DNA from 2 places in the Micromonospora craniellae genome. Region 2 is predicted to be linked to the other one. Evidence: riboswitches for the same ligand, from Rfam matches in the RefSeq annotation. Region 2 holds a riboswitch; the other holds the start of a gene.
What was found. Region 2 has a riboswitch for cobalamin ahead of ID554_RS00650 (hypothetical protein). Riboswitches for the same ligand answer to the same signal wherever they lie in the genome.
Positions count from the first base shown of each region.

Region 1 (4,413 bases), 390 kb from region 2:
CGACAATGGTGTCGCCGGTGGCGAAGAACGCCACGAGCCGCGACACCAGGTGCTGCTCCGCCGGGGAGAGCTTGGCCAGGTCTGCGAGGTCGGAGTGAAGGTCGACCTCCTCGACGGTCCAGGTGTTCTTGATCGCATCCTTGAACCGGTCGAAGAACTGCGGATAGCGCATCGGCCGCAGGGTCAGATCCATGCCGGGATCGAGCAGCATCTGCCGCTGCCCCGCGCTGGCGCTGGTGCTGGATTCGGAAACGGTGGTCACTGGCATGCCTCGCAGCTCTCGGGATTCTCCAGGGAGCAGGCCAGCGCCTCGTCGTCGCTCACCGCGACCACCGGCTTCACACCAGGGGTGACGGCGACGGTGGCCTGCTGGATGCGGGTCGCGGGACGCGACCGCAGGTAGTAGGTGGTCTTCAGCCCGGACTTCCAGGCATAGAGGTACATCGAGGAGAGCTTGCCGATGGTCGGCGCGCTCAGGAACAGGTTCAGCGACTGCGACTGGTCGATGAAGGGGGCACGGGCGGCCGCCAGGTCGATCAGCGCCCGCTGCGGCAGCTCCCACGCGGTACGGAACAGCTCGCGGACGTCCGCAGGAATCTCCGCGACGCCCTGCACGGAACCCTCGGCGCGCTTGATCTGCTCCCGGACCGGGGCCGTCCACAGCCCGCGCGCCTTCAGCTCGCGTACCAGATAGGTGTTGATCTGGAGGAACTCACCGGACATCGTCTCGCGCTTGAACAGGTTGGACACCTGCGGCTCGATGCACTCGTAGCAGCCGGCGATCGAGGCGATGGTGGCGGTCGGTGCGATCGCGACCAGCAGCGAGTTCCGCAGGCCGTGCCGGCCGATCGTCTCGCGCAGCGCGGCCCACCGCCCGGCCTGACCGACCTCGGCACCCCACAGGTCCGGGTGCAGCTCGCCCCGGGCGGCCCGGGTCTCGGCGTACGCGGGATGCGGGCCGAACCGCTCGGCGAGCCCGGCCGACGTCTCCAACGCGGTCAGGAAGATCTCCTCCTGCACCCGGGTCGACAACTCCCGGGCGGCCGGGGAGTCGAACGGCAGGCGCAGCGTGAAGAACGCGTCCTGCAGACCCATCAGCCCGAGCCCGACCGGACGCCAGCGCGGGTTCGACGCCGCCGCCTGCTCGGCCGGGTAGTAGTTGATGTCGATCACCCGGTCGAGGAACACCACGGCGGTACGCACCGTCGCCCGCAGCCGTTCCCAGTCGACGCCGTCCGCGGTGACGTGCGCGCCCAGGTTGACCGACCCGAGGTTGCACACCGCGGTCTCGGCATCGTCGTTGACCTCCAGGATCTCGGTGCACAGGTTCGACAGATGGATCGTGTTGCCCGGTGCGCCGGTCTGGTTGGACAGCCGGTTCGAGGCGTCCTTGAACGTCATCCACCCGTTGCCGGTCTGCGCGAGCGTCCGCATCATCCGCCCGTACAGGTCGCGGGCCTTGACGGTCTTGACCGCCTTCTTCTCCGCCGCGCGGTACGCCTCGTTGAACGCCTCGCCGAACAGGTCGGGCAGTTCGGGCGCGTCCGACGGGTCGACGAGCGACCAGTCGCCGTCCGCCTCGACCCGCCGCATGAACTCGTCCGGGATCCAGTTGGCGAGGTTCAGGTTGTGCGTCCGCCGGGACTCCTCGCCGGTGTTGTCCCGCAGTTCGAGGAACTCCTCGATGTCCGGGTGCCACGGTTCGAGATAGACGCAGGCCGCGCCCTTGCGGCGGCCGCCCTGGTTGACCGCGGCCACCCCGGCGTCCAGCGTCTTGAGGAACGGCACGATGCCGTTCGACCTGCCGTTGGTGCCCCGGATCAACGCTCCCCGACCGCGTACCCGGGACCAGGAGATCCCGATGCCACCGGAGAACTTGGACAGCTTCGCGACCTGGTGGTAGCGCTCGTAGATGGAATCGAGTTCGTCGCGGGGCGAGTCGACCAGGAAGCACGAGGACATCTGGGTGTGCCGGGTGCCGGAGTTGAACAGCGTCGGCGAACTCGGCAGGTAGGCCAGGCTGGACATCAGCCGGTAGAAGCCGATCGCCTCGCCGGGCGTCTGGGACAGGCCGCAGGCGACCCGCAACAGCCAGTACTGCGGCGTCTCCACCACGAGCCGGGTCTGCGGGTGCCGCAGCAGGTACCGGTCGGCGACCGTCCGCAGACCGAAGTACTCGAAGCGCAGGTCCCCCGCCGGGTCGATCGCGTCGTCCAGCTTGCGCGCGTTGCGGGCCACGAACGCGGCGGTATCGTCGCCGATCAGGCCCAGTCCGTGCGCGTACCGGATGGACTGACTGAAGCTGGCAACCTGCTGCCCACGGACCTCCTTGTCGACGTACGCGGCCAGCAGCCGGGCCGCCAGCTTCGAGTACTGCGGCTCCTCACCGATCAGTTCGGCCGCGGTCTGGATCGACAGCTTGTCCATCTCGGCGGTGGTCGCGCCGTCGTACAACCCGCTGATGGTCTTGGTGGCCACCCTCAGCGGGTCGATCTCGTCCAGGTCGGCGACCCACCGCTCCACCGCCTTGACGATCTTGTTGACGTCCACCGGCTCGGTGTCGCCGTTCCGCTTGCGGACCTGCATGACGTGCCGGCGCTGCTCCGGCCCCGCCTGCTCCTGGGTCACCGTCATGTTCCCCCTCCTCACGCCTGTCCCCGAGATCGTCGGGTCCGCGCGGGAGGACGCCGCCGGTCACCCGACGGCACTCCTGCCGTGACTGACCAGCCCATGGCGTCGGCTGTCCCGCGCGGCCTTCGACCGCCGCACACGTCGCGTGCGGCACGCTGGCAGGTCTTCGGACTCGTGGGCCTGGTGCTCGCGCCTACTGGCCGTCGCTTCCCAGACCTGGCGGGTCCAGTGCGTATGACGGCGGTCGTTCCCACTCACCGCTGCGGGGCAGTCCCGGATTCCCACCGAGTTCCCTCTTGCCTCGACCGTCGTGGAGCGGCGGCCGAACCAGCTACAGGGCACACCATATATGGGTGCGGTGCGGAGATGGCAACACCAGATGCTGTGCCGGGCGTGTCGTGTGCCGGATGTAGTTCACCCCGCCGACCGCCCGGCCGGGTACTCGATCATGCCCACTAGCATCGTCGCGTGCAGACTGCGGCCGGACCCGGCGACCGACGGGCACTGCTCGACATCCTCGTCCACGCCGCGAACCGGACACCCGACCAGGTCGTGGTGCACGTCCGCGACGACGGCGCCGAACGGACGGTCACCTTCCGGCAACTGCGGGACGATTCGCTGCGAATCGCGGGCGGCTACCGGGCAGCGGGGGTGGTCCCAGGCACCCCGGTGCTCCTGCTCGCCGACGCCGGGGACGACTTCCAGCCGCTGTTCTGGGGGGCGCTCGCCGCCGGGTTGGTCCCGGTGCCGCTGCCGCCCGAGCCGGCCCGGGTACGGGCGGTCCGCGCGCTGCTCACCGACGCGGTGACCGTGGTGGACGACACCACCGAAGCTGTGGCCGACGGGCTGGCGGGCCCGGTGCTGCGGCTGGCGGACCTGCGTACCGGCACCCCGCCGGAGGAGTTGTTCGCCGCCGCACCGACCGACGTGGCGTTCCTGCAGTTCTCCTCCGGCAGCACGGGCGCGCCGCGCGGGGTGGAGTTGACCCACGCCAACGTCCTGGCCAATGTGGAGCAGGCCCGGCTGGCCAGCGGCGCCGGGCCGGACGACGTGCTGGTCACCTGGATGCCGTTCTTCCACGACATGGGGTTGATCGGCACCCACCTGACCCCGCTCGCCATCGGGTGCAAGCAGGTCCGCGTCCCCCCGCTGGCGTTCGCCAAGCGCCCGGCGCTGTGGTTCACCACCGCTCACCGGCACCGCGCGACCCTGCTGTCGGCGGCGAACTTCGCGCTTGCGCTGGCCGTCCGCCGGGTGCCGGCGGACCTCCTCGCCACGCTGGACCTGAGCCGGGTCCGGTGCGTGGTGGTGGGCGCGGAGCCGATCTCCCCGACCGTATGGCGGGCGTTCCTGGCGCACGTCCGCCCGGCCGCGCTCGCCCCGTCCGCCCTGCGACCGGTGTACGGGCTGGCGGAGGCGACCCTCGCGGTGACCTTCCCGCCGCCGGGGGAGGTCGCCGCGCCGCTGGTGCTGGACCGGGCCGCGCTGAGCCAGGGCCGCGCGGTGCCCACCGGGCCGGGTACCCACGCCGTGGAGCTGATGGACCTGGGGTACCCGGTGCCCGGCTGCGAGGTCCGCATCGTCGACGAACGGCACCGGCCACTGCCCGAGGACCGGGTGGGCCTGATCGAGGTACGCGGCCCGAACGTGGCGCGCGGCTACCACCGGGATTCGCAGGCCAGCCGGGAGACCTTCGTGGACGGCTGGCTGCGCACCGGTGACCTGGGTTTCCGGCACGCCGGCCGGCTCTGCGTCACCGGCCGCGCGAAAGACGTGATCTTC
Region 1 is NZ_CP061725.1:6,590,659-6,595,071, forward strand. Features, by position in the region: gene ID554_RS30035 (ribonucleotide-diphosphate reductase subunit beta) at 1-268, opposite strand, end outside; gene ID554_RS30040 (ribonucleoside-diphosphate reductase subunit alpha) at 259-2,634, opposite strand; cobalamin riboswitch at 2,772-2,978, opposite strand; gene ID554_RS30045 (non-ribosomal peptide synthetase/type I polyketide synthase) at 3,100-4,413, shown strand, end outside.
Region 1: another riboswitch for cobalamin. It lies ahead of ID554_RS30040 (ribonucleoside-diphosphate reductase subunit alpha); the one in region 2 lies ahead of ID554_RS00650 (hypothetical protein).

Region 2 (4,413 bases):
TGGCCTGGTACGGACTCGCCCTCGACGAGATCGACCTGCGCGTATCCAGCCTGCCGGCGCTGCTCGCCACCATCGCCGAACGAGCCGCTCAGGCACCCCTCGGCAGCTGGCTGATCGGCAGCGGCTACGACGAGAACATCCTCGGCCGGCATCCACACCGCGACGACCTGGACGCCGTCACCGCCGACCATCACGTGCTCCTCAAGCACGTGTCCGGACACATGTGCGTGGTCAACTCCCGGGTACTGCACCACCTCGACCTGCACGAACGACCACGAGATGTCCCCGGCGGAAGCGTGGTCACCGACCGTGCCGGCCGCCCCACCGGCCTGCTTCAGGAACAGGCGCAGAACTTGGCCCACGAACTGGTCCTGCCCTACCCCGTCGAGGCGTTGACCGCCGCCATCGACCGGGCCGGCCGGCAGTACCTGCGCGAGGGCATCACCAGCGTGGTCGAGGCCGGCATCGGCGGCGGCTGGATCGGCAAGAGCCCCATCGAGTTGGCCGCCTACCAGAACGCCCGCGAGCAGGACCGGCTACACGTACGGACCGAACTCATGGTCACCGCCGACGCGCTTCACCCGCTCAGCGGCCACCCGCAGGACGACATCAGTTTCGGCCTGGACCTCGGCATCCGCACCGGCTTCGGCGACGACTTCCTCCGCCTGGGCCCGATGAAGATCTTCCTCGACGGCTCCCTGATCGGGCGCACCGCAGCCCTGACCCGACCCTACGCCGACCGACCCGGCCAGACCGGATACCTGCAGCAGGACCCGGCTCGACTGCGCGCGACGATCCTGGCCGCACACGCCAGCGGTTGGCAGGTCGCCGCCCACGCCATCGGCGACGCGGCCATCGACCTTGCCCTGGACATCTACAGCGAGGCGCGACGCCGGCATCCCCGCCCGGACACACGCCACCGGATCGAACACTTCGGAGTGGCCCGACCAGACCAGGTCCACCGCGCTGCCGCGCTCGGGGTACTGCCGGTACCGCAGGCACGGTTCGTGACCGAGATCGGCGACGGGATGCGCACCGCGCTCGGCGCCGACCGGGTGCCCTGGGCCTACCGGCTGCGGTCCCTACTCGACGCGGGCATGATCCTGCCCGGCAGTTCCGACCGTCCAGTGGTCACCGGCGCACCGCTGCTCGGCATCCAGTCGATGGTCACCCGCCGTACCGCATCGGGAGCACCGTTCACACCCGAGGAGGAGATCACGGTCCGGCAGGCGCTGCGCGCCTACACCCTCGGCTCCGCGTACGCGTCCCGCCAGGAGCACCGCACCGGATCGCTGACCGTCGGCAAACTCGCCGACTTGACCGTCCTCGGCGACGACCTCACGGCCGTCGCGCCAGACCGGATCGCGGACATCCCGGTCCTCCGCACGATGATCGGTGGCACGTTCCGATGGACCTGATACCGGCCGACACCCGCGACAGCGCCATGCTCGGCGACGTCGAAGCCCTGTACGTCAGCAGCTTCCCGGACGGGCTGCGGGCACCGTTCAGCGACCTTTTCCAGGATGACGTGACCGTGGCGGTCATCGACGGTGCCGTGGCCGGGCTCGCCGTCTCCCGCGACCTCGCCGACACGCCGTGGGTGTTCCTGCGCTACTTCGCCGTCGCGACGCGCGGTCGTGGACTCGGCACGGTGCTATGGCGGCAGCTGTGCCACCGTTGGGCGGCACAGCACCGCAGCCGAGTCCTGCTGGACGTCGAAGATCCCGACGAGGCGGATATCGACCGTGACGAGCAGACACTGCGTCGGCGGCGCATCAGCTTCTACGAACGGCTGGGGGTCCAGGTGCTGCCGATTCGGGACTACGCGCCACCACACCAGGCGGCAACACACCGGCTGCGGCTGCTTGCCGCCGGCACCCACGCGGCATCGACGGCGCCCCTGCCCGCAGCGCACCTTCAGGACATCGTTCTGGCCGTGTACCGACACCGGTACGGTCTGCCGGCCGACCACCCGGCGGTGCATCGCACGTTGCGCTCCAGCGGTCTGCTCGACCCTGAACGTCCGCAGGTCTAGCACGCCACAGCCGGGCGCACCGTCCACGACAGCAACGGCTTGCCCGTGCCCGCCGGACCGAGGGCTCTGACGCGATATCCTTGCTTCGCAGCCGGTCCGCTGCGGCATCCAGTCGTAGTGGCGCAAGAGGGAACCCGGTGTGAGTCCGGGACTGCCCCGCAGCGGTGAGTGGGAACGACCGCCGTCGAAGACACTGGACCCATCCGGGTCTGGGAAGTGACGGTCACTAGGAAGCCCGGAATATCCGGCCACGACCACGAGTCCGAAGACCTGCCCGCTGTCCACCTGCACGAGGCATGTGGCGAGCTCGGTGACCTTCGAGGGCGGGTCGACCATCAGCGACAGCACGTCACCCTGTGCTGCGCTCGATCGCACCCTCTCCGTGGCCGAGTCTTCACGGCCGGAAGGAGACAGAGGTGCGCGCGTCATCGATTAGAGAGCACCCCATGCCGACCGGCATCGGCCAGCCTCACCATCTGCGGATCACACTCAGGAGCAAGCCTCGTAAGGGCCGCACCCGAGCACGCTGCACGGATCGCCTCGACGTCAACCTGTGTGCTCCCCCGTTCTGGTGGAAACACACACCCGGCCCGGCGGCCCCATCATGCGAGGGGGCACTGCGAGCCTTCCCTGCGGAGACCCGGAACACGTGCCGGCCGACCACCCCTGTCCCGCACCACGAGCGGAGCACCCCATGAGCAAGCCGCTGCGGCCCCGACGCACGACCATCAACGGCGAAGACCTCGTCGTCCTACCGGTCGCCGACTACGAACGTCTCGCCACCGCGCGCCGGCAACTCGGGGCACGCGAGGCCCGGCTCCGTGGCCTGACCGACCAGGTGCGAGCCCTGACCGAACTGCTCGCCGCGATCCAGCAGGTCCTCGCCGAAGCACCGGCCTGCTGCGACACACGACGCGATGTCGACAGCCACATCAACGACCTGATGTGCGCCCGCCGACTCCCGCGACCAGCGTCCGCACCCGAGACGAGACCATGAGTCACCGCCACCTCCGGGAGACCTCCGCTACCGCAACGATCACGGCACCGTCCTCTGCGGGGGTGTGGTCGGTGTGCACGCCGCAGGGACGCCGATGAGCGACGACCAGCCACATCGCCTCATGCCATCCATCGACCGCCACCACCCGGTGCCTGACGACTGTCGAACTTCGACCGAATCGTCGCTGCCCGCCGGCGCACTCGCCCGCCGGCTCGGTGTGGCCCCCACGACGCTGCGGTCCTGGCACCAACGGTACGGGCTGGGCCCCAGCGGTCACCAAGCCGGCCGACATCGCCGTTACACGCCGCAGGACGTGGCCGTGCTCACGGTGATGGCCCAGCTGACCGCGCGTGGCCTGTCCGCGGCAGAAGCCGCCCTACAAGCCCGCCGACAGGCGACCCTGCAGCCCGTCGACCACCCTGCCGTCAGCCACCACACCCAGTCCGCCGCCCGTGGCATCGCCCGCGCCGCTCGCCGCATGGACGTGCTGACCCTACGGGAAACGCTGACCGCTGCAGTCGCCGCACAGGGTGTGGTGCACACCTGGCACACCCTGGCCGGCCCCGCGTTCATCCTGATCAGCCGAGCCCGATACAGCGAGGCACGTCGCGCGTCCACCCGCCGGGTGCTGGCCCGATGTCTGAGCGAGGTGTTCGCCACCGTGCCGCGGCCATGCTCCGGATCGTCCGTGCAGGTCCTGCTGATCGCCATCGACGAGCACCGCGACTGCGTGGCACTGGACGCCGTGGCCGCCGCGCTCGCCGAGGACAGGATCGCCTCGGTACACCTGGGTGCCGGGCTGCGACCCGCCGCGCTCGCCGACGCGGTCGGCCGTAGCCGACCCACCGTCGTCGTGGTGTGGAGTCACGGGCGGCATTGCCGCGGGCCGGAGATTCTCCGGACGCTCGCTGACGTGTCGGGCTGGCGGCCCACGGTCGTGATCGCCGGCAAGGGGTGGGCGCCCCAGGGCACACCGGCCGTGGGGATGGTGGGTCCGTGCCGCGACCTCGCCGACACGGTGACAGCCGTCGCAGGTCTGATTTGAGACGGCGCGGGCCGGATCTCGGGAGGAGTCGACGTTCGGGTGGCACGCACGCGAGGTGGTGCCACCCGGACCGTTTCCGCTCAGGCGAGGTTGACGCCCGGATAGAGCGGAAATGCCGCGAGCAACTCGGTCGCCTGTTTGCTGACCCGGTCGGCCAGGGCCGGGTCGATCTGGTACTTCGCCTTGGAGCCCTCGGTCGGCGTGGTGCCGGTGAGCACGGTGTGGATCAGGTCGGCGATCTGGTCCATCTCACCGACTCCGAGGCCGCGGCTGGTCAGGGCCGGGGTGCCGATACGGATGCCCGAGGTGTACCAGGCGCCGTTGGGGTCCCGGGGA
Region 2 is NZ_CP061725.1:143,958-148,370, forward strand. Features, by position in the region: gene ID554_RS00640 (amidohydrolase) at 1-1,418, shown strand, start outside; gene ID554_RS00645 (GNAT family N-acetyltransferase) at 1,409-2,035, shown strand; cobalamin riboswitch at 2,111-2,327, shown strand; gene ID554_RS00650 (hypothetical protein) at 2,730-3,032, shown strand; gene ID554_RS00655 (MerR family transcriptional regulator) at 3,154-4,077, shown strand; gene ID554_RS00660 (glycine hydroxymethyltransferase) at 4,158-4,413, opposite strand, start outside.